DNA from 4 places in the Enterobacter vonholyi genome. Region 3 is predicted to be linked to each of the others. Evidence: predicted binding sites of a transcription regulator. Region 3 holds the regulator's gene; each other region holds the start of a gene.
What was found. The regulator PurR, encoded in region 3, represses purine synthesis genes. The targets are predictions, from matches to a motif close to CANGCAAACGTTTGCNTG.
Positions count from the first base shown of each region.

Region 1: a site for PurR is predicted at 1,074-1,091, ahead of galS (HTH-type transcriptional regulator GalS). Genes of this name have one in related genera too.
Region 2: a site for PurR is predicted at 5,066-5,083, ahead of purM (phosphoribosylformylglycinamidine cyclo-ligase). Genes of this name have one in related genera too.
Region 4: a site for PurR is predicted at 5,744-5,761, ahead of pyrC (dihydroorotase). Genes of this name have one in related genera too.

Region 1 is NZ_CP162152.1:2,972,265-2,979,746, forward strand. Features, by position in the region: gene galS (HTH-type transcriptional regulator GalS) at 1-965, opposite strand, end outside; gene yeiB (DUF418 domain-containing protein YeiB) at 1,121-2,278, opposite strand; gene folE (GTP cyclohydrolase I FolE) at 2,298-2,966, opposite strand; gene AB3N39_RS14000 (YbfB/YjiJ family MFS transporter) at 3,069-4,217, opposite strand; gene fghA (S-formylglutathione hydrolase) at 4,356-5,183, shown strand; gene cirA (catecholate siderophore receptor CirA) at 5,283-7,253, opposite strand; gene AB3N39_RS14015 (amino acid permease) at 7,478-7,482, opposite strand, start outside.
Region 2 is NZ_CP162152.1:3,265,406-3,272,887, reverse strand. Features, by position in the region: gene ppx (exopolyphosphatase) at 1-1,058, opposite strand, end outside; gene ppk1 (polyphosphate kinase 1) at 1,062-3,122, opposite strand; gene purN (phosphoribosylglycinamide formyltransferase) at 3,330-3,971, opposite strand; gene purM (phosphoribosylformylglycinamidine cyclo-ligase) at 3,968-5,005, opposite strand; gene AB3N39_RS15320 (6-phospho-beta-glucosidase) at 5,272-6,702, shown strand; gene upp (uracil phosphoribosyltransferase) at 6,930-7,482, shown strand, end outside.
Region 3 is NZ_CP162152.1:1,863,589-1,871,070, reverse strand. Features, by position in the region: gene grxD (monothiol glutaredoxin 4) at 1-241, opposite strand, end outside; gene AB3N39_RS08910 (C40 family peptidase) at 580-1,353, shown strand; gene sodB (superoxide dismutase [Fe]) at 1,476-2,057, shown strand; gene AB3N39_RS08900 (MFS transporter) at 2,096-3,262, opposite strand; gene AB3N39_RS08895 (YnhF family membrane protein) at 3,424-3,513, opposite strand; gene purR (HTH-type transcriptional repressor PurR) at 3,811-4,836, shown strand; gene punR (DNA-binding transcriptional activator PunR) at 4,854-5,765, opposite strand; gene punC (purine nucleoside transporter PunC) at 5,880-7,079, shown strand; gene cfa (cyclopropane fatty acyl phospholipid synthase) at 7,378-7,482, shown strand, end outside.
Region 4 is NZ_CP162152.1:1,658,865-1,666,346, reverse strand. Features, by position in the region: gene murJ (murein biosynthesis integral membrane protein MurJ) at 1-1,268, opposite strand, end outside; gene AB3N39_RS07865 (Gfo/Idh/MocA family protein) at 1,398-2,321, opposite strand; gene AB3N39_RS07860 (YceH family protein) at 2,324-2,974, opposite strand; gene rimJ (ribosomal protein S5-alanine N-acetyltransferase) at 2,984-3,568, opposite strand; gene mdtH (multidrug efflux MFS transporter MdtH) at 3,805-5,013, shown strand; gene AB3N39_RS07845 (lipoprotein) at 5,137-5,697, shown strand; gene pyrC (dihydroorotase) at 5,825-6,871, shown strand; gene dinI (DNA damage-inducible protein I) at 6,946-7,191, shown strand; gene bssS (biofilm formation regulator BssS) at 7,465-7,482, shown strand, end outside.

The sequences.
Region 1 (7,482 bases), 1.1 Mb from region 3:
GTCGGCATGAAACAGTGCGTTGCGCCCGGATCCAGCAGCCCTGCCGCTCCCTGTAATGCCAGCTCAGTCGCCAGTTTCGCCATAGAGGCAATGGGGTAGCGCACCGTTGTCAGCTGCGGGTCGGTGTAACGGGCAATCGGGATATCATCAAAACCAATGAGTGATAAATGCTGTGGCACCGCAATGCCGTTATCCTTCAGCGCCGTCAGGGCGCCAGCCGCCATGCTGTCGTTATAGGCAAACACCGCAGACAGCTGCAGATTGCGGCCCAGCAGCTCCACCATTGCCGCCTCACCGCCCTGCATGTCCGGCGTGCCGGTCCCCACCCAGCTCTCGGATGGCGTAATGCCGTGCTCTTTCAGGGCATTTTGCCACCCCTCGCGCCGCAGTTCGTCATCTTCAATTTGATGGCTGGAGGCCAGATAACCGATCCGCTGATGCCCGTTGTTGATGAGCATTTTCGTGGCCATCATGGCGCCGCTGACGTTATCCAGCCCGACGCAGCGGTGGGCATAGCCGGGGACAATGCGGTTGATCAGCACCATGCCCGGGATCTGCTCCATCAATCCGGTTAGCTCTTCATCGCTCAAGGCTTTTGAATGGACAATCAGGGCGTTACAGCGCTGGCGGATCAGCACTTCGATGGCATGGCGCTCTTTTTCCGCCTCATGATAGCTATTACCGATCAGGACATATTTCTGATGCTGCTGTGCCACCATGTCGACCGCTTTCACCAGCGCGCCGAAAAAGGCATCCGAGACATCCATCACCACCACGCCGATGGTGTCGCTGACCTGCGTCGCAAGCGCCTGGGCATTGGCATTTGGCCGGTACCCGAGCTGGGTCACGGCTTTCATTACGGTTTCTCGGGTTTCAGGGCTGACCAGCGCGCTATTGTTGAGCACGCGTGAGACGGTAGCCACAGAAACGCCCGCCTGACGGGCGACGTCACGAATGGTGATCATATTCACCATCCTTCAAAGGATTGCAGCAACTCACAGACACCCCCTGTGTTTAGCAAGGTGGCTATTTTGGCAGCGAGAGAAAGGGGACTACGTGAAGAAGCTCACAGTCATGAAAACGCTTACATCCGTTTTGTTAATGATTGTGATCCAGATCGTTATCTGGATGTGTTTTTCAATGATACCCCTGAAGCACATGCGGTTAACTGACGCCACACCCACTCCAGCGGTCCCTGGCGGAAATAGCGTAGCCAGAGAACAGAAAACGCCAGGTTTACCACCCAGACCGGAATAACAAACGCCAGCAGCGTAAGGCGGTCGAATTTCATAAACAGGCCAAAACGATAGAAAAGCGTGGTACATATGAGCGTTTGCAGGAGGTAATTGCTCAACGCCATTCGGCCCACGCAGGCGATAGCGCTGACAATCCACAGGCGGGAAAGCGTTGGCCAGAAGCCATAGATCAGCGCCGCGTAGCCGATGGTCTGGAACGGCGCGCTCAGTTCACGCGGCACCTGGAGCAGAAACGCGCACCAGCGGTAATCCCAGTGAATATGCCACTGCACAATCACCGCCGGGAGGTTAATCAGCACGCCGAGCAGCACCAGACCGGCGCCGGTACGACGATAGTGACGCAGGCTGAATTCTCCTTTCAGCCAGCCGGTGCGCATCAATGACGCGCCCATCAGCATCATGCCCGCCAGCTGCCAGCCGTATTGCGCGCCCAGCGCAAGGAGGTTGTCCCCCAGCATATCCGCACGGTTGCTTATCGCTTCCGTACCACCTTTCAGCTTCCAGAACTGTTCGTACTGCAGGTTAGCGGCATCCGGGATCCATGAACGGTTTGTCGCCTCGCCGGAGATCATCCCCAGCAATAGCAGGACGCCAAGCCCCATCACATACAGCATCACGCCGGTGTTAAACAGGCTTTTTACGCTGTGCGCATCGCGAATGAGACGCCAGCAGATGAGCCCGACTAACCCATACGCGAGAAGAATATCGCCGTCCCAGAAGAACAGGCCGTGGATAAAGCCGAGGAGAACCAGCAGCGTCAGGCGCGACTGGATCCAGCGCGTACCGCGCTTGAGGAGAAGCTGCAGGCCTGCGCCAAACAGCAGGGCAAAGAGCGTGAGGAATTTGACCTGCGCAAAGAGATCGAGGATCGCCCACGTCCAGGCATCGCTGCGCGTGATGTCGCCATACCACGCAGGATTGAGATAAGCCGCCTTCGGCAAACCGAAGGCGGCGATATTAAGCAGCAGGATACCGAGAATGGCGACGCCGCGAACAAAATCGAGCGTGACGTTTCGCTCCATGGTCCCTGCCCTGTAAGACTTAGTTGTGATGACGTACGGCGCGCAGGAACTCCTGGCGGGTATTCTGGCTTGACTTAAACAGGCCGCCCAGCGAGGTGGTGGTCGTTGCACTGGTCGCATCACGCACGCCGCGCGCCTTCACGCAGTAGTGAACCGCGTCGATAGAGACGGCCACGTTATTGGTGCCCAGCAGCGTTTGCAGCGCGGTCAGGATCTGCTGCGTCAGACGCTCCTGCACCTGCGGACGCTGGGCAAAGAACTGCACGATGCGGTTGATCTTCGACAGGCCAATCACCGTATCTTTGGGGATATACGCCACGGTCGCTTTACCGTCGATGGTCACAAAATGGTGTTCGCAGGTGCTGGTCAGCGTGATATCGCGCACCGTCACCATCTCATCCACTTTCATCTTGTTTTCAATGACGGTGATTTTCGGGAAGTTGGCGTAATCCAGGCCGGAGAAAATTTCGTCGACGTACATTTTCGCGATGCGGTGCGGCGTCTCCATCAGACTGTCGTCACTCAGATCGAGATTCAGCAGCTCCATGATTTCGGTCATATGACCGGCAATCAGACGCTTGCGGGTTTCATTGTCCAAATCCTGTACGGGCGGACGCAGTGGCGTTTCAAGACCGCGCGCAACCAGGGCTTCGTGGACCAGGGCAGCTTCTTTACTGAGTGATGACATTTTGTTCTCCTGCAGGTGTGGCGTCTTTTGCCCTCGTTGTGGCAAAAGTATGCGCTCATTGTGCGTGAGGCGACGCACATAATCCAGTATTCACGACGATAATTATTGCAATTGCTGTTGCCTTTCAGCGTGACGATTCCAGACCAGGGCTCCTCCAACGAACAGCGCCATGCCCGCCAGCCCCAGCGCCGGCTCCAGCCGGTGGGTAAGCCAGGTTGATAACGCCGAGGTGACCGGCCCAATCAACTGACCAATTGCATACCCGGTGGTGAGCAGGCCTGCCATATAGCGCGTGTGGTTTGGTGCCAGCTCGCGGCCGTATAAAAGAGAGAGCTGCACGGCACACAAAAAGCCGCCGCCCACCAGCAGCCCGCCCGTCAGCAGCCCGCCAATCCCCGGCAGCAGCCAGGCCGCCAGCACGCCCGCCCCCTGTAACCACAGTACGATAGCCAGCCTGCGGTTAGCCGTTGAGGTATGGCGTAAAAGAATACTGAGCGCTATCCCCACCACGGCGGCGATACCAAAAATCGGCCAGACGAACTGCGCAAACAGGCTGCCGGGAAAACGCACCGCCGCCATTTGCGACAGGAATGTCGCCGGGAGGATATAGCCAAACCCGGCCAGGCTGTAGCTCCAGACCAGGCGCTTTAAATCCGCCGTCAGCACCAGCGGCTCTGGTGCGGTGCCCGGTCGATGGAGCTGCCCGGATCGCGGCAGGTAGCGCGCCACCAGCGCAATCAGCACCAGCGCCAGCACGCCGTAGATTTGCCATGCCGCCCCGGCCGAAAGGGATTTCGCCTGGATGTAGACGGCGAGCAGCCCGCTCAGGGCAATGCCCGCCCCCGGTCCGGCAAATACGGCAGCGCTCAGGCCCGGTTTACCCAACTGCCCAAGCCGTTCGTTAGTCCAGGCGGCAATCAGTACCATCGACCAGCCGCTCATGCAGCCAATCACAAAACGCAGCAGGCCGTGTACGACGGCGTTATCCGCCGCCGCGGAGAGCAGCGTCAGCGCCACCGCTCCGGTGATGCCAAGCCAGAGGCGCGTTTCCACAAAGCGGTGCGCGCGCATGGCATCCCATGCGCCCACCAGATAGCCCAGATAGTTCATCGCCGCGACCAGACCCGCGCTGGTCAGCGTAAGCTGCCCGGCAGCAATCATCAGCGGCACCTGAGGCGTAAAGGCAAAGCGCCCTATCCCCATCGCCACCACCAGAACGACAAACCCACTGAGCGCAATACGCAGCGCCATGACCGCTCCAATTGTTAAAGAAAAGTAAATTTATGATGCAGCATCTGGCCGTCAGGCGAAAGTGAAAGTTGCTCACAGGTCAATGAAAAGGCTGTATTATGGTTTTTATGAATACGCATTCTCATTAAGGAGCCCTGCATGGAACTGCTCGAAGAGCACCGTTGTTTTGAAGGTCGACAGCAGCGCTGGCGGCATGACTCCACCGTCCTGAACTGTGCGATGACGTTCAGCATTTTCCTGCCGCTGACGGAAAATCCGCCGGTTCTGTTCTGGCTTTCAGGCTTGACCTGCAATGACGAAAACTTCACCACCAAAGCGGGGGCGCAGCGTATTGCTGCCGAGCTGGGTATTGCGCTGGTGATGCCTGACACCAGCCCGCGCGGCGATGATGTGGCCGACGATGCGGGATACGATCTGGGCAAAGGCGCCGGGTTTTATGTCAATGCGACCGAGCAGCCCTGGGCGCGCCATTACCGCATGTATGATTACATTCGCGATGAACTTCCTGCGCTGGTGCAGTCGCAGTTTGCGGTTGGCGAGCGCTGCGCGATCAGCGGCCACTCCATGGGCGGACACGGGGCGCTCATCATGGCGCTGAAAAATCCGGGAAAATACGTCAGCGCGTCGGCATTTGCGCCAATTGTGAACCCAACGCAGGTGCCGTGGGGGCAGAAAGCCTTCACGAACTATCTGGGTGAAGATGAAGCGAAATGGCTGGAATGGGATAGCAGTGCGCTGATGCTGGCCAGTAACTCAGTAAATGCGATTCCGATGCTTATCGATCAGGGCGATGCGGATCAGTTCCTCGCCGGACAGCTGCAGCCTGCGGTGCTGGCAGAAGCGGCACGTCAGAAGGACTGGCCGCTGACGCTGCGCATCCAGCCGGGATACGACCACAGCTATTATTTTATCGCGTCCTTTATTGAGGATCATCTCCGCTTCCATGCGGAGCATTTATTCGGCTAAGTGCAGCCGATTGCCGGGTGGCGGCCTCGCCTTACCCGGCCTACATTCGTGGATTTTGTAGGCCCGGTAAGCGAGGCGCCACCGGGCATCCAGGCTACATCAGAACTTATAATCCACGCCGACAAAGTAGCGACGGCCATCTTCCGTGTAGCTGTAATCGTCACGGCTCAGATCTTTGTCCAGCAGGTTCTGCACGCTCGCGCGTAGCTTAACGGCTTTCGTTACCTGCCACGCGGCGCCGGTATTCCAGATGACATAGCCACCCGGCGTTGGAGCACTGCTGGTCAGCGCGCGTTTCTCACCGGTGTAGTTACCCTGAACATAGAACGACCAGTCCTGCGTTGCCTTCCAGTCAACGGTCCCGTTGGCGGTGTGGAACGGCAGATCGGACAGCGGCTTGTTGCCGCCGTTGCTGATATCACGACCGTCGTTGTAGGTGTAGTTCAGCGTCACCTTCCAGTCTTCAGCAACCGGGAACTTTACCTCTGTTTCCACCCCGCGGATGCGCGCCTTGTTTACGTTGTAATACCGGAAAATCGGTTCACCGTCAGCATTCAGTCCAACATAGTTAGTGTAGCCCTGGGCCTGTTTCGCATTGGCCGTACGGCTGATGCTGATACGGTCATCCACATTATTCTGGAAGGTGGTGACGCTGGCCTGCACGCCCTCTAACCAGCCCTCTTCCCCACTGTAGTACAGACCGAATTCAAAGCTCTCGCTGGTTTCCGGCTTCAGGTCCGGGTTACCAACAATCTCACAGGCACCGCGGCACGAGCCGGTGACCCAGTCCGGGCTCAGCTGCAGCAGAGACGGCGCTTTAAACGCGGTAGCCCAGCCCCCTTTCACCGTTACGGTATCGGTCGCGTTGTAGACCAGATAGGCGCGCGGGCTCCAGTGGTCGCCGTAGGTATCATGGTCGTCCATACGGATGCCGGTGGTCAGCGCCAGAGGTTCAAAAATACGCCACTCGTCCTCCAGGAACAGGGCATACTGGCTTGTCGACGTACTGCTGCTGGAACCGCCCGTCAGGTTGACAGGATCCTTCAGCTTATCGTGACGCCATTCGCCGCCGAAGGTCAGTAGCTGGTTGATTTCGCCCAGCGGCAGCACGTATTTCCCGTCCACCGCGTTGCTCTCGGAGGTGATCGGATTGCTGTTGCCCGGGTTCTTGTTATCTACCTTTTCGCCGTAAACCTTCAGCTCGCTGTTGCCGACGCCCCAGCGGCCGTTGTGGCTGAGCGAGTAGTTCTGCCGCTCAAGGCGGTTTTTGTCGAGGGAATCAGAGTCACGATCCTGACGGTCGAAACCGTAGCCCGCCGTAAAGTCATGATTTTCAGACGGCGTCCAGGCGAACTCCACATTCGCATCGCGGCTGGTAAAGCCTTCAATGCGCGGCGTTTCACCGCTCGCCGTGGTAGAGGACTTCTGTTGACCGTCTTTCTCACGCTTCGCGAGGCTACCGTAGGCTTTCAGCCCCAGCAGACCGTCCACCAGCGGACCGCTGGTATAGAACTGACCGTTATACGTGTCGCCACGGTCGCGATGTTCCTGAATTGTGGAATCGGCGCTCAGAGTGCCCGTCCATTTCTGGCCGATTTTTTTGGTGATAATGTTTACCACGCCGCCCAGCGCATCGGAGCCGTAAAGAGAAGACATCGGTCCGCGCACCACTTCGATTCGTTCGATGGCGTCAACCGGCACCCAGTTGAGGTCGAAATCATTATGGCGGAACACCGCGTTACGGGAATTGACGCGCTTGCCGTCGATCAGGATCAGCGTGTAGCTGCTGTCCAGTCCACGGATACTTACCCCTTTACGGTTGTCCCCTTCGCTCGTGAGCTGAACGCCCGGCACATCCCGTAACACATCTTTCAGGTTCTGAACGGGTTTGCGCTGCAAATCTTCCTGGGTAATCACGCTGATGCTTGCCGGTGCGTCTTTCAGGTTTTGCTCGGTCGCGGAGGCCGTGACAACCATTGTGTCGCCGGATTCCGCGGCGATAACAGGCAGGGCCAGGGACATTGCGGACGCACAAAGTCCTCCCCTGACGAAGGGATTCAACCTAAACATTCCATATCTCCATGAGGTAAATACAACTAAATCAAATCATCATTGCTCACAGCGTCTTCCCTGCCGCCCACATCTGCGGTGGGTCGGTGACACGCTTATTTGTGATAACGATAAAGCAAACGATAATTATTATCAATTAAATTGTTAAGAAATATATCTTTGTTTCAGGATACGGGAATAAAAAAACCCGCTCGAATGAGCGGGTTAAAAGAGAGGAAGTGCGGTTATT
Region 2 (7,482 bases), 1.4 Mb from region 3:
TTCGGATTCTGCTCTTCCCACTGCTCGTACATCTGCACCGTGGTGTCCAGCACGCGCTTCGCCTGCTCGCGGTCGATGTTGTACTGGTTAGCCAGGCTTTGTGCGGTGCGGCTGCGAATATCCTGATGGCGGAAGCGGCCTTCCATCTCATACAGCACGCCTTCGCGCAGCGCGCCGTCGGAAAGGCGCAGCTCTTTAATGGCGAGGGCATCAAACACGCCGCAGAGGATGGCCAGCCCCGGTACGAAAACCACCTTACGCTCGTCGGAAAGACCCGGCAGGCTTAAGGCGTCAAAACTTTTATGCTTCAGCACTTCTTCGGTCAGCAATGTCAGGCGTTCGGGCGTGATAAACCCGTCTTTTTCACCCATCGCCAGCAGCACTTCATGCGCCGCTTTGATGGTACCCGACGCGCCCAGCGCCACGTTCCAGCCCTGGATACGGTACTGCCAGGCCAGGTTTTCCAGCTTCTGGACGGCCGCCATCCGCGCACGCTGGAAGTTCTCGCGGGTGATGCTACCGCCCGGGAAATACATCTGTGCGAAGCTGACGCAGCCCATACGGCGGCTTTCCACCAGGCGCGGCTCAAAGTCTTCGCCGATCACAAGCTCCGTAGAACCGCCGCCGATGTCGATAACCAGCTTGCGCCCTTTTTCCGGCTGGGTGTGCTCGACGCCCATGAAGATCAGACGCGCTTCCTCGTTGCCGGAGATGATCTCAATCGGGTAGGGGATCACCTTTTCGGCCCGCTTGAGAAACTCAGGGGCATTCAGGGCCTGGCGCAGGGTGTGGGTGCCCACGATGCACACGCTGGAGGGCGAGAAGCCCTGCAGGCGCTCAGCAAACAGCGACAGGCAGTTTAACCCGCGCTCCATCGCCTCTTCGCTGAGCATGCTGCGTTCATCAAGACCATCCGCCAGGTGTACGCGCTGCTTCAGACGACCGATGATCTGCAGCGCGCCATCCACCTCACGGGCGATGACCATGTGGAAACTGTTAGAGCCAAGATCGACCGCGGCGAATTCCTGCGGGCGTGGGGTCTTATCATTTATCGGCATAGGTTAATCGGGTTGCTCGAGTGATTTGATATAGTCGTAAATCGCCAGTTGCGACCGCACTTTACGGCGGTTGCCGCGCGGTACATAGCGGTTACTGAGTTCTTTGTCGATATAGCGTGCTTTCACGGTATCGCTGAACAGAATCTCGATGATGTCGAGGATCTGCTGCTTCAGGCGCGGATCCAGCAGCGGTGCCGCGACTTCAATTCGGTAGTCAATATTGCGCGTCATCCAGTCTGCCGAAGAAAGATAGACCTGCTTATCACCCGCATTATCGAAAATATAGACCCGATCGTGCTCCAGGTAGCGGTCAACAATGCTGATCACGCGAATATTGTCGCTGATGCCTTCCAGTTCCGGGATCAGCGAGCACATGCCGCGGATCAGAAGATTAACCGGTACGCCGGAGCTGGACGCCGCATACAGCCTGTCCACCAGCCCTTTATCGACCAGGTTGTTAAGCTTCAGCGTGATGCCGGACGACAGCCCTTTCTGGGCATTGGCGATCTCTTTATCGATCATATCGTACAGCAGACGGCGCGAGTTCTGCGGCGAGACCAGCAGATAGTCAAAGCTCACCGGACGGTACGGGTTTTCGATAAAGTTAAAGACCCGGCGCACTTCGTTAGTGATGCGGGCATCGGCAGTTAAGAGCGAGTAGTCGGTATAAATTCGCGCGGTTTTCTCGTTAAAGTTCCCGGTACCGATGTGGGCATAACGCACCACCTCATCGCCCTCTTTACGAGAGATGAGGAACAGCTTGGCGTGAATTTTCAGCCCCGGCGCGGAGAAAATAACGTGCACACCGGCTTCCGTCAGACGACGCGCCCAGTGAATGTTCGCCTCTTCGTCGAAGCGCGCCTGCAGCTCAACCACCACGGTGACTTTTTTGGCGTTGTGCGCCGCGTGGATCATCGCATCGATGATGCGGGAATCTTTTGCCACGCGGTAGATGTTGATTTTGATCGCCAGCACGCTCGGGTCGAACGAGGCCTGACGCAGCAGTTCCAGCACGTGCTCGAAGGTGTGGTACGGATAGTAGAGCAGGACATCGCGTTCGCGGATGGCGTCGAATCCGTTGCGGAATTTATCGAACCAGAGATGGCGCAGGCGCGGCAGCGGCTTGTTTACCAGATTGGCTTTGCCGACGTTCGGGAAGCCAATAAAATCTTTAAAGTTGTGGTAACGACCGCCCGGAACGATGGAGTCATAGCGCGAAATGGTCAGTTTCTCACGCAGCATCTCCACCATGGCGTCCGGCATATCGCGCTGATAGACGAAGCGCACCGGTTCAGCCGTCAGGCGCTGTTTCAGGCTGGATGACATCAGCTCCATCAGGCTGGCTTCCATCTCATGCACCAGGTCATATTCGGCGTCACGAGTCATTTTCATCGAGTAGGCGTTTAACGCATCGTAATCGAAGAAGCCTTTGAAGATGTCGTCCAGACAGTAGCGCAGGATGTTATCCAGCAGGATCATTGGTTTGCGTCTGCGCGGGGTTTCCGGCGGCAGGTTCACAAAGCGCGGCACCTTGTCGGATGGGATCTCCAGCAGCGCGTAACGGATAGATTCACCGCGAATAATTTCCACCGCGAGGTAGGTGTAGTCATCTTTCAAAAACTGCACCAGATCGGTTTCGCGGTTGATCAGAATCGGGGTAATGTGCTGGCGCAGATAGTGTTTGAAGTAGTGGCGCAGCCAGTTTTGTTGGTTAACTGAAAGCTGGCGTTCGTTAATCAGGAAGATTTGATTGCGCGCCATCTCCAGCAGCAGTTCGTTATACAGGCCGTCAAATTCCTGATCGGCTTTCAGCACGCGGGACTGGATTTTGCCCAGCAGATGCCGCGAGTGCGAGTTTAAGCCTTGTTCTTCGCTGATGATGATGCGTCTTTTCAGCTCGGCAAAGCGAACCTTGTAGAACTCATCCAGGTTGTTCGAATAAATACCCAAAAAACGCATGCGCTCGATCAGCGGGTTACTTTTGTCTGCCGCTTCCTGGAGTACACGTTCGTTGAATGCTAACCAGCTTAGCTCTTTCTCGATATATAACTTTTCCTGACCCATTACAGCTCACACTCCAGTTCAATCACAGGACGTGGTAAATCCGTCTCGTCCTTATTATGGCGAGCATTTCCACGATATGTCCAACAGTGCCAGAAAAGTATGACAGTTATTTTTTTTGTTGGGGAATTTAGAGGGTTGGGGAGGGGACATTCGGGTAATGCATCAGGCAGGTCGGGTAAGCGCAGAAGCGCCACCCGACATAATAAACTACTCTTCCGCCGCATGGCCCTGCGGAGGTAACTTAACGCCGTCCAGCCAGGCAGCGCCGTCGCGCATCTCGAGACGTCCGTCGACAAACCAGCTTACCACCAGCGGGTAAATGGCGTGTTCCTGGGTCTGCACGCGTTCGGTCACGTCTTCTTCGCTATCGCCGTCAAAGACCGGGACTTTCGCCTGCAGGATAACCGGACCGCCGTCCAGCTCGTCGGTAACGAAATGCACGGAGGTGCCGTGCTCCTCATCGCCATTTTCCAGAACCTGACGATGGGTATGCAGGCCGGGATATTTCGGCAGAAGAGAAGGGTGAATATTCAGCAGACGTCCGGCGAAGTGTTCTACAAAAGCCGGGCTCAGAATGCGCATATAGCCCGCCAGCACGACTACGTCCGGCGCGTAGGCATCAATCTCATGCACCAGCTCGCGGTCAAAGGCTTCACGTCCGGCGAACTGGCTGGCTTCCAGCGCGTGCGCGGGAATGTTGGCTTCCCGCGCGCGCTCAAGGCCGAACGCGTCGGCCTTGTTGCTGAATACTGCCCGAATGGTGCCGTTGATTTTCTTCTGCTTGCAGGCGTCTATGATGGCCTGCAAATTGCTTCCGTTGCCGGAAATGAGCACCACGATGTTTTTCATTCAATGACCACACGCTGTTCGGAATCGGAGGCTTTAATCGTACCGATTTTCCACGCGTTTTCACCTTTCTCCGTCAGCAGCTTCACTGCTTTATCCGCTTCGCTTGCCGGCAGGGCGATAACCATGCCCACGCCGCAGTTAAAGGTGCGGTACATTTCGTGAGAGCTCACGTTGCCCGCGGTCTGCAGCCAGTTAAACACGGCTGGCCACTGCCATGAGGATTCGTCGATCACCGCCTGGGTGTTGTCCGGCAGAACGCGCGGGATATTTTCCCAGAAGCCGCCGCCGGTCAGGTGGGCAATGGCGTGAACGTCGACGTTCTCCATAAGCTCGAGCACGTTCTTCACGTAGATGCGGGTCGGCGCCAGCAGATGGTCAGCCAGCGGTTTACCGTCAAGCTCGGTGGTCAGCGGATCACATCCGCTCACTTCGAGGATTTTACGCACCAGGGAGTAGCCGTTAGAGTGCGGGCCGCTGGAGGCCAGCGCGATCAGCACATCGCCATCGGCCACTTTGCTGCCGTCGATAATTTCTGATTTTTCTACTACGCCGACGCAGAAGCCCGCGACGTCATAATCTTCGCCGTGATACATGCCCGGCATTTCTGCGGTTTCACCACCGACCAGCGCGCAGCCAGACTGCAGACAGCCTTCGGCGATACCGTTAATCACGCTTGCCGCGGTATCTACGTCCAGTTTGCCGGTCGCGTAATAATCGAGGAAGAACAGCGGCTCTGCGCCCTGTACCACCAGGTCATTCACGCACATCGCGACCAGATCGATACCGATCGTGTCGTGACGTTTTAAATCCATCGCCAGGCGCAGCTTGGTGCCTACACCGTCAGTACCCGAGACCAGAACAGGTTCACGATATTTTTGCGGCAGCGCGCACAGTGCGCCGAATCCACCCAGACCACCCATCACTTCCGGGCGGCGGGTTTTTTTCACCACACCTTTGATTCGGTCAACCAGCGCATTACCTGCGTCAATATCAACACCGGCATCTTTGTAGCTGAGAGAAGTTTTGTTGGTCACGGCTTAAATCCCCACGCGATTGCATAGCTAGTAAGAAAAATCGGCGCAATTCTAACAGTCCAGGCAAACGTTTGCGAGCCTATTCTGGACGTGGAGATCTTTTTTTCTGTGCACCCCGTGAATGCAGCCAAACTTGACTCTGTTCACGAAAATGAAACCGGTTTCTGAGAACTGCTTGCAACGGTTATTCCCTTTGCACATCATCGAACTGAAACCGGTTTCTGTAATTGTTTTTGCAGATAATAACGCAGAATGAGGGAAAGCGAATGTCAGGATTTAAAGCAGATTTTCTGTGGGGTGGGGCCGTTGCGGCGCATCAGCTGGAAGGCGGCTGGAAAGAGGGCGGAAAAGGCGTGAGCGTGGCCGACGTCATGACCGCGGGCGCGCACGGCGTGCCGCGTGAAATCACCAACGGCGTGCTGGAAGGGAAAAATTACCCTAACCATGAAGCCATTGATTTCTACCACCGCTATAAAGAAGACATCAAACTCTTTGCTGAGATGGGGTTCAAATGCTTCCGCACCTCTATTGCCTGGACGCGGATCTTCCCGAAAGGCGACGAGCTTGAGCCTAACGAGGCTGGCCTGAAATTCTATGACAACCTGTTCGACGAATGCCTGAAGTACGGCATCGAACCGGTTATCACCCTGTCTCACTTCGAGATGCCTTTCCATCTGGTCACGGAATACGGCGGCTGGCGCAACCGTAAGCTGATCGACTTCTTCGTTCGTTTTGCAAAAGTGGTATTCCAGCGCTATCAGCATAAAGTGAAGTACTGGATGACCTTCAACGAGATCAACAACCAGGCCAACTTCCACGAAGACTTTGCGCCGTTCACTAACTCCGGGCTGAAGTACGCGCCGGGTGAAGACCGTGAGCCGGTGATGTTCCAGGCGGCGCACTATGAGCTGGTGGCCAGCGCCCTGGCGGTGAAGGCGGGGCGCGAGATTAACCCGTCGCTGCAGATTGGCTGCATGATTGCCATGTGTCCTATCTACCCGCTCACCTGCGCGCCGGACGATATGATGATGGCGATGAATGCCATGCACCGCCGCTACTGGTTCACCGACGTGCACGTGCGCGGCAGGTACCCGCAGCATCTGCTCAACTACTTTGCGCGTCGCGGCTTCACGCTGGATATTACCGAAGAAGATAAAGCCGCGCTGACGCAGGGCTGCGTGGACTACATCGGCTTCAGCTACTATATGTCCTTCGCCACCAAGGCGACGTCGGATAACCCGCAGCTGGATTACGACGAGAGCAAGAGCCTGGTCACTAACCCGTACGTGCAGAAATCGGACTGGGGCTGGCAGATTGACCCGGTGGGGCTGCGCTACTCCCTCAACTGGTTCTGGGATCACTATCAGCTGCCGCTGTTTATCGTTGAAAACGGCTTTGGCGCGATCGACGTGCAGGAGAGCGACGGCACGGTGAACGACCAGTACCGCATTGACTACCTGTCCGCCCACATCCGCGAGATGAAAAAAGCGGTGGAGGAAGATGGCGTGGATCTGATGGGCTACACCCCGTGGGGCTGTATCGACCTCGTTTCTGCCGGTACGGGCGAAATGAAAAAACGCTACGGCTTTATCTTTGTCGACAAAGACAATGAAGGCAACGGCACGCTGAACCGCAGCAAGAAGAAATCGTTCGACTGGTATAAGCAGGTAATTGCGAGCAACGGCGATAGCCTGTAATTGCCGGGTGGCGCTAACGCTTACCCGACCTACACTACACGTAGGTCCGCGTAAGCGCAGCGCCACCGGGCAGAACCCGCACCCAAGCCGGAGTCTCGCCTCCGGTTTTTTTTGTCTCTAAATCACTTTGCTTGATATACGTCAAGCAAGATGGGTATGGCCTAATCCGAAAAAAGCGGTATAATCCCGCGATTTTTTTGCGGACGCCGCCTCAGAGGAGAAAGAGAATGAAGATTGTGGAAGTGAAACACCCACTCGTTAAACACAAGTTGGGCCTGATGCGTGAGCATGACATCAGCACGAAGCGTTTTCGCGAACTGGCATCTGAAGTCGGCAGCCTGCTGACATACGAAGCGACCTCCGATCTGGAAACAGAAAAAGTCACCATCGAAGGCTGGAACGGCCCGGTGCAGGTTGAGCAGATCAAAGGTAAGAAAATTACCGTGGTGCCAATTCTGCGTGCCGGTCTCGGCATGATGGAAGGCGTGCTGGAGCACGTGCCAAGCGCGCGTATCAGCGTGGTGGGTATCTACCGTAACGAAGAAACTCTTGAGCCGGTTCCTTACTTCCAGAAGCTGGTGTCTAACATCGACGAGCGTATGGCGCTGGTGGTTGATCCGATGCTGGCGACCGGTGGTTCGATGATCGCCACCATCGACCTGCTGAAAAACGCGGGCTGTAGCAGCATTAAGGTGCTGGTGCTGGTTGCGGCACCGGAAGGGATCGCGGCGCTGGAAAAAGCGCACCCGGACGTTGAGCTGTATACCGCCTCTATCGACC
Region 3 (7,482 bases):
CCAGTTCGCCGTCAACCCACAGCTGTGGGAAAGTCGGCCAGTTAGCGTACTTAGGCAGCTCAGCGCGGATGTCCGGATTCTGCAGGATATCAACGTAAGCAAAACGCTCACCACAGGCTGACAGCGCCTGAACCGCTTGTGCGGAGAAGCCGCAGCTTGGCAGCTTCGGAGAACCTTTCATATACAGCAGAATCGGGTTTTCAGCGATCTGGCGCTGGATTTTTTCAATAGTGGTGCTCATGTCTTGCTTCCTTTAACTTCTGTTACGGCATTCGTCTGACATTGTAGCGGTTCAGACTGGCATCGGAAAATAACATTTTTGTCACGTTTATACATTCTACCCCGAGTCACGAAAAGTTGCATTGCAAATGGTGTTTACCCCTGCGGCAGTCAGGGTTTTGCTTAGGGAGCGGGCAAATGTGCGACAGAACGATGAATTTTTTTGCACTTGCTAACGAAACACGATTGTAGATTGAAAAATGCTATTAACTTTCTGGCTTTTTATAGATTAGAATCGACGGGCTTTGTAAATCACACGCGGGTATTATTGATGACCTGCATTTATCAGGGGACTGCCCAGTGGCGCGGATAAATAAAATCTCGATCACGCTCTGTGCTTTACTGTTTACTTCACTCACTTTCACGCCAGTGGCAAACGCCTCTCAGCAGGCGCGGCATTCTGCTGTACAAAAAAACCATCTGGTGAAAGCCACAGAACGTAAGAAAAAAACCACCGCTAAGAACGACAAGAAAAAAACACCGGCTCAGACGAAACAGACCGCTTCCAGCAAAACGAAAACAAAACCTTCCCGCACTGCCCACTCTGCCAAAAGTAAAGCTTCGCAAACCGCCGCTAACCTCGTTACTGAAAAATGCATCACGCGTAAAGGCCATAAGGCGAAATGCACGAAGGTCACGAAAATTGCGGAAGTGCATAAAGTGCGCGTACAGAAAGCGCAAAAAACCGCAATGAATAAACTGATGGGGCAGATTGGTAAACCTTATCACTGGGGTGGGACTTCGCCGCGTACCGGTTTTGACTGCAGCGGCCTCGTCTATTACGCCTATAAAGATCTGGTCAAGTTCCGCATTCCGCGCACCGCCAACGAAATGTACCACCTGCGCGATGCCTCACCGGTTGACCGCGGTGAGCTGGAAAATGGCGATCTGGTGTTCTTCCGCACCCAAGGCCGCGGGACGGCTGACCACGTTGGCGTCTATGTAGGCAACGGAAAATTCATCCAGTCTCCACGTAGCGGTCAGGATATTCAGATCACCTCTCTCAGTGAAGACTACTGGGTACGCCACTACGTCGGCGCACGCCGCGTGATGACGCCGAAAACCATTCGCTAACCCCTGCCCTGCCACACCCGTGGCAGGGTAAGTTCCTCTTTTGCATACCCTTTCAATTTGCTATCCTGTCCTTGTTGTCTGTGTGGTTATTGGCAACGCAAAATACAATAAGGAGAGAAGCAATGTCGTTCGAATTACCTGCACTACCGTATGCAAAAGACGCCCTGGCACCGCACATTTCTGCGGAAACCCTGGAATATCACTACGGCAAACATCACCAGACTTACGTCACCAACCTGAACAACCTGATCAAGGGCACCGATTTTGAAGGCAAAACGCTGGAAGAGATCGTCCGCAGCTCTGAGGGTGGCGTATTCAACAACGCCGCTCAGGTGTGGAACCACACCTTCTACTGGCACTGCCTGGCGCCGAATGCCGGCGGTGAACCTGTCGGTGAACTGGCTACCGCTATCAACGCCGCATTTGGCAGCTTCGCAGATTTCAAAGCGAAATTTACCGATGCAGCCATCAAGAACTTCGGTTCAGGCTGGACGTGGCTGGTTAAAGAGGCGGATGGCAAACTGGCTATCGTATCCACCTCTAACGCGGGCACCCCGCTGACCACCAGCGCGAAGCCGCTGATGACCGTGGACGTATGGGAACACGCTTACTACATCGATTACCGTAACGCGCGCCCGAACTACCTGGAACACTTCTGGGCACTGGTTAACTGGGACTTTGTGGCGAAGAACTTCGCCGCGTAAAAGACACGCAGAAGGGTTCGCCCTTCTGCGTTTTTGGTTTATTCCGCAGCGCAGGCTGCTTCTGGCTGTTTACGACCCGACATCATCACCAACAGCAGGCCAAGCGCGGCAATGATTGCCCCCATCACCGGCACAAAGCTGTATCCCAGACCACCTGAAATCACGGCCCCACCGGCCGCCGCACCGAGCGCATTGCCCAGGTTAAAGGCACCGATATTGACCGAGGATGAGAGGCCCGGCGCTTCATGCGCAACACGCATCACGCGCATCTGCAGCGGTGGCACCACGGCGAACGTTGCTGCACCCCAGACGACCATCGCCATCGCGGCGCCAAACTCGTTACGCGCCAGCCACGGAATGGCGATCATGATGACAATCAGCAGGGTTAAGAAGCCCTTCAGCGTCCCGCTCACGGAACGGTCGGCAAATTTCCCGCCGAGATAGTTGCCAATCGAGAAGCCCACGCCAATCAGCACCAGCATCGCGGTCACAAAGAGAGGCGTTGCGTGGGTAATGTCATGCAGTACCGGTGAAATATAGGTATAGAGGGTAAACATCGCCCCTGCCCCGAGAACGGTGGTAAGCAGCGCGGAAAGCACCTGCGGGCGCATCAGCACCGCCAGCTCCTTACGCACTTCCGGACGTTCTCCGGCGCTGCCTTTCGGCAGGGAGAAGAACAATGCCACCATCGCGACCACGCCCAGCCCGGCCGTCGCCAGGAAAGACATACGCCAGCCGATCGCTTCTCCCAGCCAGGTTGCAGCAGGAACACCGCCGATGTTAGCGATGGTCAGACCCATAAACATGGTGGCCACGGCGCTCGCCTGCTTATGTTTTGGCACCACGCTTGCCGCCACGACCGACCCCAGCCCAAAGAACGCGCCGTGGTTGAGGCTTGTCAGAATACGCGACAGCATCAGCGTGGTGTAGTCCGGCGAAATGGCCGAAAGCACGTTGCCGAGGGTGAAAATCGCCATCAGGAAAATCAGCGCATTGCGGCGCGCGCGATGAGAAAGGAGAAGCGTCATCAGCGGCGCCCCCACCATCACGCCGATAGCGTAGGCGCTGATCAACATGCCAGCCGCAGGGATCGAGACGTCCACGCCGCGGGCGATGACGGGCAGTAACCCCATCGGGGAGAATTCAGTGGTGCCAATCCCAAAAGCGCCAATCGCCAGGGCCAGCAGGGGAAAATTGATTTTCATGCGTCAACTCCGGATGCCGTGTCATGTGGTGACACAGAACAAAGAAGCGGAAAGCATGACATCAATCACAAAAAATGAGAAGTTAACAAAATGGCAAAAGATTTTTGCCAGAGAAGTAACAATCCGGGGAGTCGGGAGGGAAGGCTCTCCCTCCGCGTAAATCAGTGCAGCGCAGCCGTCAGACCGGCCGCAACAATCAGAGCCAGCACAACAACGGTGGTGAACAGCGAAAACTTAAGATCGGAACTCATCAATTTTTCTCCTTTTAATCCCCACACGAAAAGTGAGCTTGCTCATTTTTGCACAGATTACGTCAAAAATCTTCCTGGATTTATACTGAGAACCACTTTACCTCTTCCCCTTTTCATCAAGATAGGACAAAATTCCACGCTAAATTTATTAGCGTACCGGCCATTGACCCCCTCCTGACGTCCCGTGTCGTTTTCCCGGCGTGCCGCAATTCAAGATTGCGTGATAAGGGTGAGAGAAGGCAAACGTTTACCTTCAAGTTTTTCAGGAGTTTAGGATATGGTCTGGAGTGACATTTAATGGCAACAATTAAAGACGTAGCAAAACGCGCAAACGTTTCCACTACAACCGTATCACATGTAATTAACAAAACCCGCTTTGTGGCGGAAGAGACGCGCAACGCCGTCTGGGCAGCGATCAAGGAGCTGCATTATTCGCCAAGTGCGGTCGCGCGTAGCCTTAAGGTTAATCACACCAAGTCCATTGGATTGCTGGCGACCAGTAGTGAAGCGGCCTATTTTGCCGAGATCATTGAAGCGGTTGAAAAAAACTGCTTCCAGAAAGGCTATACCCTGATTCTGGGCAACGCGTGGAACAGCATTGAAAAACAGCGCGCCTACCTGTCGATGATGGCTCAGAAGCGCGTTGACGGCCTGCTGGTGATGTGTTCCGAGTACCCGGAATCCGTGCTGTCGATGCTCGAAGAGTATCGCCACATCCCCATGGTCGTTATGGACTGGGGCGAAGCGCGTGCAGATTTCACCGACTCCGTTATCGACAATGCCTTTGAAGGCGGTTATATGGCCGGCCGTTACCTGATCGAACGCGGTCACCGCGAGATTGGCGTGATCCCGGGTCCGCTGGAGCGCAACACCGGGGCGGGCCGTCTTGCCGGTTTTATGAAAGCGATGGAAGAAGCGCTGATCACCGTGCCGGAAAACTGGATCGTGCAGGGCGACTTTGAGCCGGAATCAGGCTACCGCGCAATGCAGCAGATCGTTTCCCAGCCGCACCGTCCGACCGCCGTTTTCTGCGGGGGTGACATCATGGCCATGGGCGCGCTCTGCGCCGCCGATGAACTGGGTCTGCGCGTACCGCAGGATATTTCCGTGATCGGGTATGACAACGTGCGTAACGCGCGCTTCTTCACCCCAGCGCTGACCACCATTCACCAGCCGAAAGATTCGCTGGGCGAAACGGCCTTCAATATGCTGCTCGACAGGATCGTCAACAAGCGCGAAGAGTCGCAGTCCATTGAAGTTCACCCGCGCCTGATTGAACGCCGTTCCGTTGCGGACGGTCCGTTCCGCGACTACCGTCGTTAATCCCTTTACGGGGCCAGCTACGCTGGCTCCCGTAACCATTCCCGGTTCAGCGTTTCGCTGTCCCCCAGATAATCCAGCAGCCAGGCCATGGCGGGCGAGACATCATTTTGTTGCCAGGTCAGGCAGCAGGCCGCGTCCGGGAACGGATTTTCCAGCGTCAGTTCAACCCATTCGCCGGTATTGATGCGCGGACGCGCAAAATGAACGGGCACCATCGCGACGCACAGTCCGGCACTGAGGCACGTCGCCGACGATTCCCAGTCCGGAGCCACCACCCGCCGCTGGTTGTCCAGAAGCCAGGTGATACGCTTGGGCAATGAACGGGACGTATCCTCCAGCACCAGCGAGGGCCAGTTGCGCAGCGTATCGTCGCTAAGCGGCCCGTCCATCGCTGCCAGAGGATGATCGCTGGCCACCACGCATTTCCAGCTCAGCATCCCCATGTCGCGAAAGGCGTAACGTCCCCCGACCGGGATCGCCTGCGTCGCGCCAATCGCCATCTCCGCCCTGCCGTCCGCCAGCGCATCCCACACCCCGTTGAACACCTCCTGCGAGACCCGCAGCTCAACGTCAGAGAAATGACGATAGAAATCGACAATCATCTGTCGGGTGCGTTCCGGCTTCACGATGTTATCCACCGCGATGGAAAGATGTCCCCGCCAGCCGTTGGCGATCTGCTGGCACTGTTCGCGGGTGATCTGCATTTTTTTGATAACAGAACGCCCTTCCTTCAAAAACCACGCCCCGGCGGGCGTCAATTCCACGTCACGATGCCGCCGCTCAAACAGCGGAACCGCCAGCCACTCCTCCAGTTGACGCACCGTGTAGCTGATGGCCGAAGGGACGCGGTGCAGCTCCTGCGCCGCACCGCTGAAGCTGCCGTTACGCGCGACAGCATCGACCACTTCAAGAGAATAATCTGACCACATTTTCTGCCTGCAAAAAATTTGAATGCACCCGCCAAATATTAGCGTTTCACAAGCGGCTTTGCACTCCCTACACTCAGCGCCAATGTATACCTGCCTCCTCAGGAGAATAAAATAATGCAACCCAGGAACGGTTTTTTAGTCTGGCTCGGCGGCTTAAGCGTGCTGGGCTTTTTGGCCACCGATATGTACCTGCCGGCTTTTGCCGCGATGCAGGAAGATTTGCAAACCCCCGCTGCCGCCATCAGTGCCAGCCTGAGTTTGTTCCTCGCCGGTTTTGCTTTTGCACAGCTGCTCTGGGGACCGCTCTCGGATCGCTTTGGTCGTAAACCGGTACTGCTGCTGGGTCTGGCCATTTTTGCGGTGGGGTGCCTGGGGATGTTATGGGTACGCGACGCCACCTGGCTGCTGGTGCTGCGCTTCGTTCAGGCCGTGGGCGTCTGTGCCGCGGCCGTGACCTGGCAGGCGCTGGTGACTGACTACTACCCGGCTAACCGCACAAACCGTATTTTCGCCACCATTATGCCGCTGGTGGGCCTCTCCCCTGCCCTGGCTCCGCTGCTGGGCAGCTGGATCCTCGCGCACTTTGACTGGCAGGCCATTTTTGCCACGCTGTTTGCCATCACGCTGGTGCTGATGCTGCCGGCGTTTGCCCTCAAGCCTGCGCATAAAAAAGAGGCGCATGCCGACGCGAAGCCGATTACCTTCACCTCACTGTTGAGCGCCAAAGCGTATCGCGGGAATGTCCTGATCTATGCCGCCTGCTCGGCAAGCTTCTTCGCATGGCTCACCGGCTCGCCGTTCATTCTGCACGATATGGGCTACAGCCCGGCAGCCATCGGCCTGAGCTATGTTCCGCAGACAATCGCGTTCCTTGTGGGCGGGTACGGCTGTCGCGCGGCGCTGCAAAAATGGGAAGGCCAGCAGATGCTGCCATGGCTGCTGGTGCTCTATGCGCTGAGCGTCATCGGGACCTGGGCCGTTGGCTTTATTCCGGGTGCCGGTCTGGCCGAAATTTTGATCCCGTTCTGCGTGATGGCCATTGCGAACGGGGCGATTTACCCTATCGTTGTGGCGCAGGCGCTGCGTCCATTCCCGCAGGCAACAGGCCGCGCCGCCGCGCTGCAGAACACCCTGCAGCTGGGTTTGTGCTTCCTGGCAAGCCTGGTGGTCTCGGCGCTGATTGCTACGCCGCTTTTGACCACCACCAGCGTGATGCTGTTCACCGTAGCGCTGGCGGTATTGGGCTATCGCATGCAGGCCTCCGCGCAGCGTGAGCAGGATAACGGTGCTCAGGTGGAAACCTCGCATGCCTGATTGCGCCAGAAATCATGTTATATTTCAGTGATTAGGTTGCTAACAATTTTCTATTGAATCACCAAATTTTGAAGCCTATACTAAATTTGGTTCGATTAAATACGATAAATATTAAGTGTTAACGGGAGCCGGAGTGCTCCCGTTTTACCATGGAAGGCATTTCGGCAAGGGTTATCTCCCTTCCTCTGTTCTACGTCGGATACTAGCCTCGCGGTATTTACCGTGAGATTTCTCACAAACCAAAAAAAGCGTCTACGCTGTTTGAAGGTTCTGATCACATCAGGGTGATGGAGAAGCTATGAGTTCATCGTGTATAGAAGAAGTCAGCGTTCCGGACGACAACTGGTCCCGGATCGTCAGTGAACTGTTAGGTCGAGCAGGCATCACTATCAACGGATCTTCG
Region 4 (7,482 bases), 200 kb from region 3:
CCGGCATTCAGACAGGCCGCCAGACCAATCGATAATGATAGGCCCGCATGCTTCAGCGGCCCAATAAACGCCAGGTTCATCAGCTGCGTCATAATCAGCGTCACGATAGCAATTTTCACCGGCGTTTTGATGTCCTGACGCGAGTAGAACCCTGGCGCCAGCACCTTGACGACGATCAGCCCCATCAATCCGACCGAGTAGGCAATCAGCGCGCGCTGGGTCATGGCAGCATCAAAAGCGGTGAATTTTCCGTACTGGAAGAGCGACACCGTTAACGGTTTAGCCAGAATACCCAGCGCCACCGCGCTTGGCAGGGCCAGCAGGAAACAGAGACGTAATCCCCAGTCCATCAGGCGGCAATATTCATCATGGTTGCCGCTGGCAAAACTTTTCGACAGCGACGGCAGCAGAATGGTCCCCAGCGCCACGCCCAGCACCCCGGACGGAAATTCCATGAGGCGGTCGGCGTAGTACATCCAGGAAACCGAACCGGACACGAGGAAAGAGGCAAAGATGGTGTTGATGATAAGCGAGATCTGGCTGACTGAGACGCCGAGAATGGCGGGCCCCATCTGCTTGATCACGCGCATCGCCCCGGCATCTTTGAGATTGATGCGCGGCAGCACCAGCATGCCGATTTTTTTCAGATGCGGCAGCTGATACGCCAGCTGCAGCACGCCGCCGACGGTGACCGCCCAGGCCAGCGCCAGCACCGGCGGGTTGAAGTGCGGCGCGGCGAACAGGGCAAAACCGATCATGCTGACGTTAAGAAACGTCGGCGCAAACGCCGGTACAGAGAAGCGGTTCCAGGTATTCAGGATCGCCCCCACCAGCGAAGCCAGCGAGATGAGCAGAATATAGGGGAAAGTAATGCGCAAAAGCTGCGAGGTCAGGGCAAATTTGTCAGCCGTATCGGCAAACCCGGGTGCGGTCACCATAATTACCCAGGGCGCGGCCAGCATCCCGAGTACGGTCACCACAGCTAAAGCCAGCGTCAGCAACCCGGAGACATAAGAAACAAAGACGCGCGTCGCGTCTTCACCCTGCTTGCTTTTATATTCCGCCAGAATGGGCACGAATGCCTGGGAAAACGCCCCTTCAGCAAAAATACGACGCAGCAGGTTCGGCAATTTGAAGGCGACGAAAAAGGCGTCCGTGGCCATCCCTGCACCAAATACCCTTGCCACAATGGCGTCGCGTGCAAAACCCAGCACGCGGGAAAACATGGTCATCGAGCTGACGGCCGCCAGCGATTTTAATAAGTTCATTAACGTGAATTTCCAGAACCATACGGATTTCCAGGACGGGCAAGCGTAAGCGCCACCCGGCAAAGCCTACAAGCGGCGCTTAGTCTACCCGGATTTCAACGAATTACTATCCGCAGATGTTACAGCGAGTTATTCACTCATGGCATCGCGCCAGAGCCTTTCTACAATGCGCTGCGCCATAATGGCCTGCTCGCCGGACGTTTCAGGAACCGTCTGATTATGCACGCAGGTGATAAAGTGGCGGGCGCATCCTGCGAAACCGCGCTGCTCGAGGGTGCTCTGCCAGCCTGGCGCCGGGAGCGTCACCACGCCGCTGCCCTTCTCTTCCTGCCACTCGCGCATGTCCGTAATGTCGTACAGCGCGCCGTCGGTCACCGCCTGCACGGATTCACGCTGGCTACCCGCCCGGCGGTGCATGCTGGTGGTAATCTGAAGATGCTCAACGGAAAAGTGGTGTTCAGCGTAGACCATTTGCCCCTGATCGTTTGTCACGAGGGTGCCGCTTTTCAGCTGCGCATTACCGTTGGTCAGCCACAGCGCCGTATCCACCACATGCAGGTAATCATCCAGAAGGGTAAACCGCAGATCGTTTGGCCCAATGCTGTCGGTACGGTGCTTATCCATTCGCAGCGAGGCAAGCGTGTCCGACTGCGCCTTAAGCTGCTGGTAAAGCGGCGCGAAGCGACGGTTGAAGCCCACCATCAGCGTCAGTTTTTTGCGCGCCGCCAGTTCGATCAGACGTTCCGCGTCCGGAACATTTTCCGCCAGCGGTTTATCCACGCAGACGTGAACCCCCGCATTGAGCAGCTCGCTCACCACCTGATAGTGAGTTGCCGTTGAGGTATGCACAAAAACCGCATCACACTCGCGGGCCAGATCCTGCAGGGAGGCAGCGTACGGAATGCGCCAGGTTTCGCAGATACGTTCTGCCTTTTCTCGCGTGGGTGACCATGCCCCTTGCAAGGTCCAGTCCGTCGCCGCACCTAAAACAGGCAGCCAGGCTTTTTGCGCGATGCCGCCCAGCCCCACCACGCCTACGCGTAATTTTTTCACCGTCAGTCTCCCAGATGTGCCAGCAAGGCATCCAGACGCTGTTTCAGCCCGGCGACCTCTTCTTCCAGCGCTTCTACGCGCGCGGCAAGAGTGTCTGTGCCTGCTGAGGATATCGCGTCGCTCTCCACGGTAGCGACATCGACGTCGCCGCTGAACAGATGCATATAGCGGCTTTCACGTTTGCCCGGCTCGCGCGCCAGACGCACCACGTACGGGCCGTCTTCGCGAGAAGCCAGCCCTTCCAGGGTCTGCTCAACTTCCTGCATATCGCTGAACTCATGCATACGGGAAGCGCGCGTGCGCAGTTCTCCCGGCGTCTGCGCCCCGCGCAGCAGCAGCGTGGTGATGACCGCCACTTCCGCGCTGCTCAACTTCAGGTCACCGAATTCGGAGTTACAAAAGCGCTGTTCGTACTTGGTCACGCGGTTGCCGAAGCCGCTGACGGTGCGCAAATAGTGGCGTTTTACCAGCGCATCCAGCACGTCCTGAACGTCATGCTCGCTGAGGTTCATCACCGGCTCGCGGTTGGTTTTCTGGTTGCAGGCCATGGTCACGGCGTTGACGGAGAGCGGATACTGCTCCGGCGTGGTGACCTGTTTTTCGAGTAAGCACCCAATCACGCGCGCTTCTGTACCGTTTAGCTGATACTTCATCTTTTCTCCTTAACGACCTGCGGTCCAGTCCCGGGTGGTTAACGCCGTCAGAACGTGGTCGCGCCACTCTCCGTCTATCAACAGATAGTCTTTGGCGTAACCCTCTTTCTCGAACCCTAAACGCGCCAGCAAATTGCCGCTGCGCTGATTATGCGGCATATAGTTCGCCATGATGCGATGGATATGCTGCGTGCGTTGCATATAGCGGATCGCCACCGTTAACGCCTCGTACATCAGCCCCTGTCCCTGCCATTTCTGGCCGATGGAGTAGCCAAGGTAGCAGGCGTGAAACGACCCGCGCACCACGTTTGAAAAATTGGCGATCCCGATAATCTCTTTCTCTTCGGGATCCAGCAGCGCGAAATAAAACGCGCTGCCCTGCTTGTGAAATTCCGTAATCATGCTGAGGCGCGCCTGCCAGCCGGAAGGGTAACAATGGCTCTCATCCCGAACGGGTTCCCATGGTTTTAAAAACTGGCGATTCTCGGCGTAATAATCCGCCAGACGCCAGGCATCACGCTCATGCACCAGACGAACGACCAGCCTGTCCGTTGTCAGACGCACTTTTGGCACATTACTGCGATAGCCAAACATCGATCCCACTCCTTCCCGTCACTTCTGCTTACCCATTAGCTTTACTATACCTGCGCCTGCGCCGTCTGTGAAAACAGTGACATACCATTTTTCTCGCTTTTCACTATTTTCGATGAGAACTCTCTATCAAAGCAGCCTTTTGATAAAAAAATATTGTCACGCCCGGGGGTGGGAAAAAACGCGGCGACAACGCAGAATGTTAGCGTGCTCACCATCTTATTTTCCCTGGAGGGAAAATGTCCCGCGTATCACAGGCCAGGAGCCTGGGTAAATATTTCCTGCTCGTCGATAACATGCTGGTCGTGCTCGGCTTTTTTGTCGTTTTTCCCCTTATATCGATCCGCTTTGTCGATCAAATGGGCTGGGCGGCATTAATGGTCGGCATTGCCCTGGGGCTACGCCAGTTTGTCCAGCAGGGTCTGGGCGTCTTTGGCGGGGCCATTGCCGACCGCTTTGGCGCTAAACCGATGATCGTTACCGGTATGCTGCTGCGCGCGGCAGGGTTTGCCACGATGGCGGTCGCCCAGGAGCCCTGGCTGCTCTGGTTCTCCTGCTTTCTCTCCGGCATCGGGGGCACGCTGTTCGATCCGCCACGTACCGCGCTGGTGGTGAAGCTGATTCGCCCTCAGCACCGCGGCCGTTTCTTCTCGATTCTGATGATGCAGGACAGTGCCGGGGCGGTTATCGGCGCCCTGCTGGGAAGCTGGCTGCTGCAGTATGACTTCCGTCTGGTCTGTGCGGCTGGGGCGGTGCTCTTTATTCTATGCGCGCTGTTTAATGGCCTGTTCCTGCCCGCCTGGAAGCTGTCGACGGTCAAAGCGCCGGTCCGGGAGGGGCTTGGCCGGGTCCTGCGCGACAGGCGTTTTGTCACCTATGTGTTGACCCTGACGGGCTATTACATGCTGGCTGTGCAGGTCATGCTGATGCTGCCGATCATGGTTAACGACATTGCGGGCACGCCTGCAGCCGTTAAATGGATGTACGCTATCGAAGCCTGCCTGTCGTTAACGCTGCTTTATCCGATTGCCCGCTGGAGCGAACGGCATTTTCGTCTGGAGCATCGCCTGATGGCCGGGCTGCTCCTGATGACGCTGAGCATGATGCCGATCGGCCTCGTGAATACGCTCCAGCAGCTGTTTACGCTGATTTGCACGTTCTATATTGGCTCAATCATCGCCGAGCCTGCCCGTGAGACGCTGAGCGCCTCGCTTGCGGATGCGCGTGCGCGCGGCAGCTATATGGGGTTCAGCCGCCTGGGGCTGGCGCTCGGCGGGGCATTAGGTTACGCCGGTGGCGGCTGGTTGTTTGATGCCGGCAAAGCGTTAAATCAACCTGAACTCCCGTGGATGATGCTGGGCGCGGTGGGCTTTATGACGCTCCTTGCCCTGTGGTGGCAGTTCAGCCAGAAACGCAGCGCGAGCGGCATGCTCGAGCCTGGCGCATAGCCTTTCCCTCGGGCGGGAGCCTCTCCCGCCCCACTTCTCAGTTTTTTCTGCTGGTTTCTGCCCATTCACGCTGACATACTGGCGTAACAGGACAGAAGCGCCGATTTTTCGTTGAGGAACAGTATGAAGAAAATTGTCTTTGCCGCTGCATTAGTTGTCAGCGGCCTGCTGGTTGGCTGTAACCAGCTCACGCAATATGCCGTCAGTGAACAGGAAATTAATCAGGCGCTGGAAAAACATAACAATTTCTCGAAAGACATTGGCGTGCCGGGGCTGGCAGACGCGCATATCGTGCTTACAAACCTGAGTAGCCAGATCGGACGTGAAGAGCCAAACAAAGTCACCCTGGCCGGTGATGCGGACCTCGATATGTCCTCCCTGTTTGGCAATCAGAAAGCCAACATCAAGCTCAAGCTGAAGGCACTCCCTGTTTTCAACAAAGAGAAAGGGGCGATTTTCCTGCAGGAGATGGAAGTGGTCGATGCGCAGGTGTCTCCGGACAAGATGGCACCGGTTCTGCAAACCCTGATGCCCTATCTGAACCAGTCGCTGCGTAATTATTTTAACCAGCAGCCCGCGTACGTCTTAAGTGAAGACAAAAGCAAGGGTGAAGCCCTGGCGAAAAAATACGCAAAGGGCATAGAGGTGAAACCGGGCGAAATTATCATTCCTTTCACCGATTAACCTGAAGGGCGCTGCGGCGCCCTTTTTTTTCACGGAAAAGTGTGCAAACGAAAACGTTTCCGCTTATGATTTGTGCCCGGCAAAAACAGCCATCCTTATGACTGATTCCTGACAAGCCGGAGCTTCCATGACTGCACAACCCCAGGTTCTTAAAATCCGCCGCCCTGACGACTGGCATATCCATCTGCGCGATGGCGATATGCTGAAAACCGTCGTGCCTTATACCAGCGAAATTTATGGCCGCGCGATTGTCATGCCTAACCTGGTTCCACCAGTCACCACCGTCGATGCCGCGATAGCCTATCGCCAGCGCATCCTGGATGCCGTGCCTGCGGGACACGATTTTACCCCGCTGATGACCTGCTATCTGACCGACTCGCTGGACCCGAACGAAGTGGAGCGTGGGTTTAACGAAGGCGTCTTTACGGCAGCGAAACTCTACCCGGCGAATGCCACCACCAACTCCAGCCACGGCGTCACCAGCATTGATGCCATCATGCCGGTTCTGGAACGCATGCAGAAACTGGGTATGCCGCTGCTGGTCCATGGTGAAGTCACGCGCGCGGAGATTGATATCTTCGACCGTGAAGCCCGTTTTATCGAGACCGTGATGGAGCCTTTGCGCCAGCGCCTGCCCGCGCTAAAGGTGGTATTTGAGCATATCACCACCAAAGACGCGGCAGAGTACGTGCGTGACGGCAACGATCTTATCGCTGCCACCATTACGCCACAGCACCTGATGTTTAACCGTAACCACATGCTGGTGGGCGGGGTGCGCCCTCACCTCTACTGTCTGCCTATCCTCAAACGCAACATCCACCAGCAGGCGCTGCGCGAGCTGGTCGCCAGCGGGTTCTCCCGCGCGTTCCTCGGTACCGACTCCGCACCTCACGCCCGCCATCGTAAAGAGGCGAGTTGCGGCTGCGCAGGCTGCTTCAACGCCCCAACGGCGCTTGCCAGCTACGCAACCGTATTTGAAGAGATGAACGCGCTGGAACATTTCGAAGCATTCTGCTCCCTTAACGGCCCGCGCTTCTACGGCCTGCCGGTCAACGACACCTTCATCGAGCTGGAGCGGAAAGCGAGCCACATTGAGGAGTCCATTGCCCTGACGGATGATACGCTGATCCCATTCCTGGCGGGTGAAACCGTTAACTGGACGGTAAAACGTTAAAAAATCAATCCCCCTTGTTGTCAAAAAGATAATATACCTGTATAAATAAACAGTATATTACACAGGGGGCATTTATGCGTATTGAAGTCACCATAGCCAAAACTACCGTTCTGCCTGCCGGCGCGCTTGATGCACTGGCAGGCGAATTATCCCGCCGTATTAACAACACCTTTCCCGATAACGCGGGTGCCGTAACGGTGCGTTACGCCTCGGCGAACAACCTCTCCGTCATTGGTGCTGCGAAAGAAGATAAAGATCGCATCAGCGAAATCCTGCAGGAAACGTGGGAAAGCGCAGACGACTGGTTTATCACAGATTAACACTGCTCCCTCATTGTGTTTTTTGCCGGGTCGCCCCGGCTTTTTTTTGTCTAAAAATCCTGCAAGTTCAAATTAATTCGGCATCTTCTTTAAGAATCGTGAACAAGATGGTGTTTTATTGTTCGAACAATCCTAAAAAGCAGAAAAATGTGTTGCCAGCTGTTTATTTTTCCCGTCGGAACCCTTATTACTTGGTATACTGAAGATGCTTTCAGAAAAACATGCATTGAACCTCAAAGCCGTTGTCTTCTAACACGCATTAAGGGGGTTATAATGGAAAAGAATAGTGAA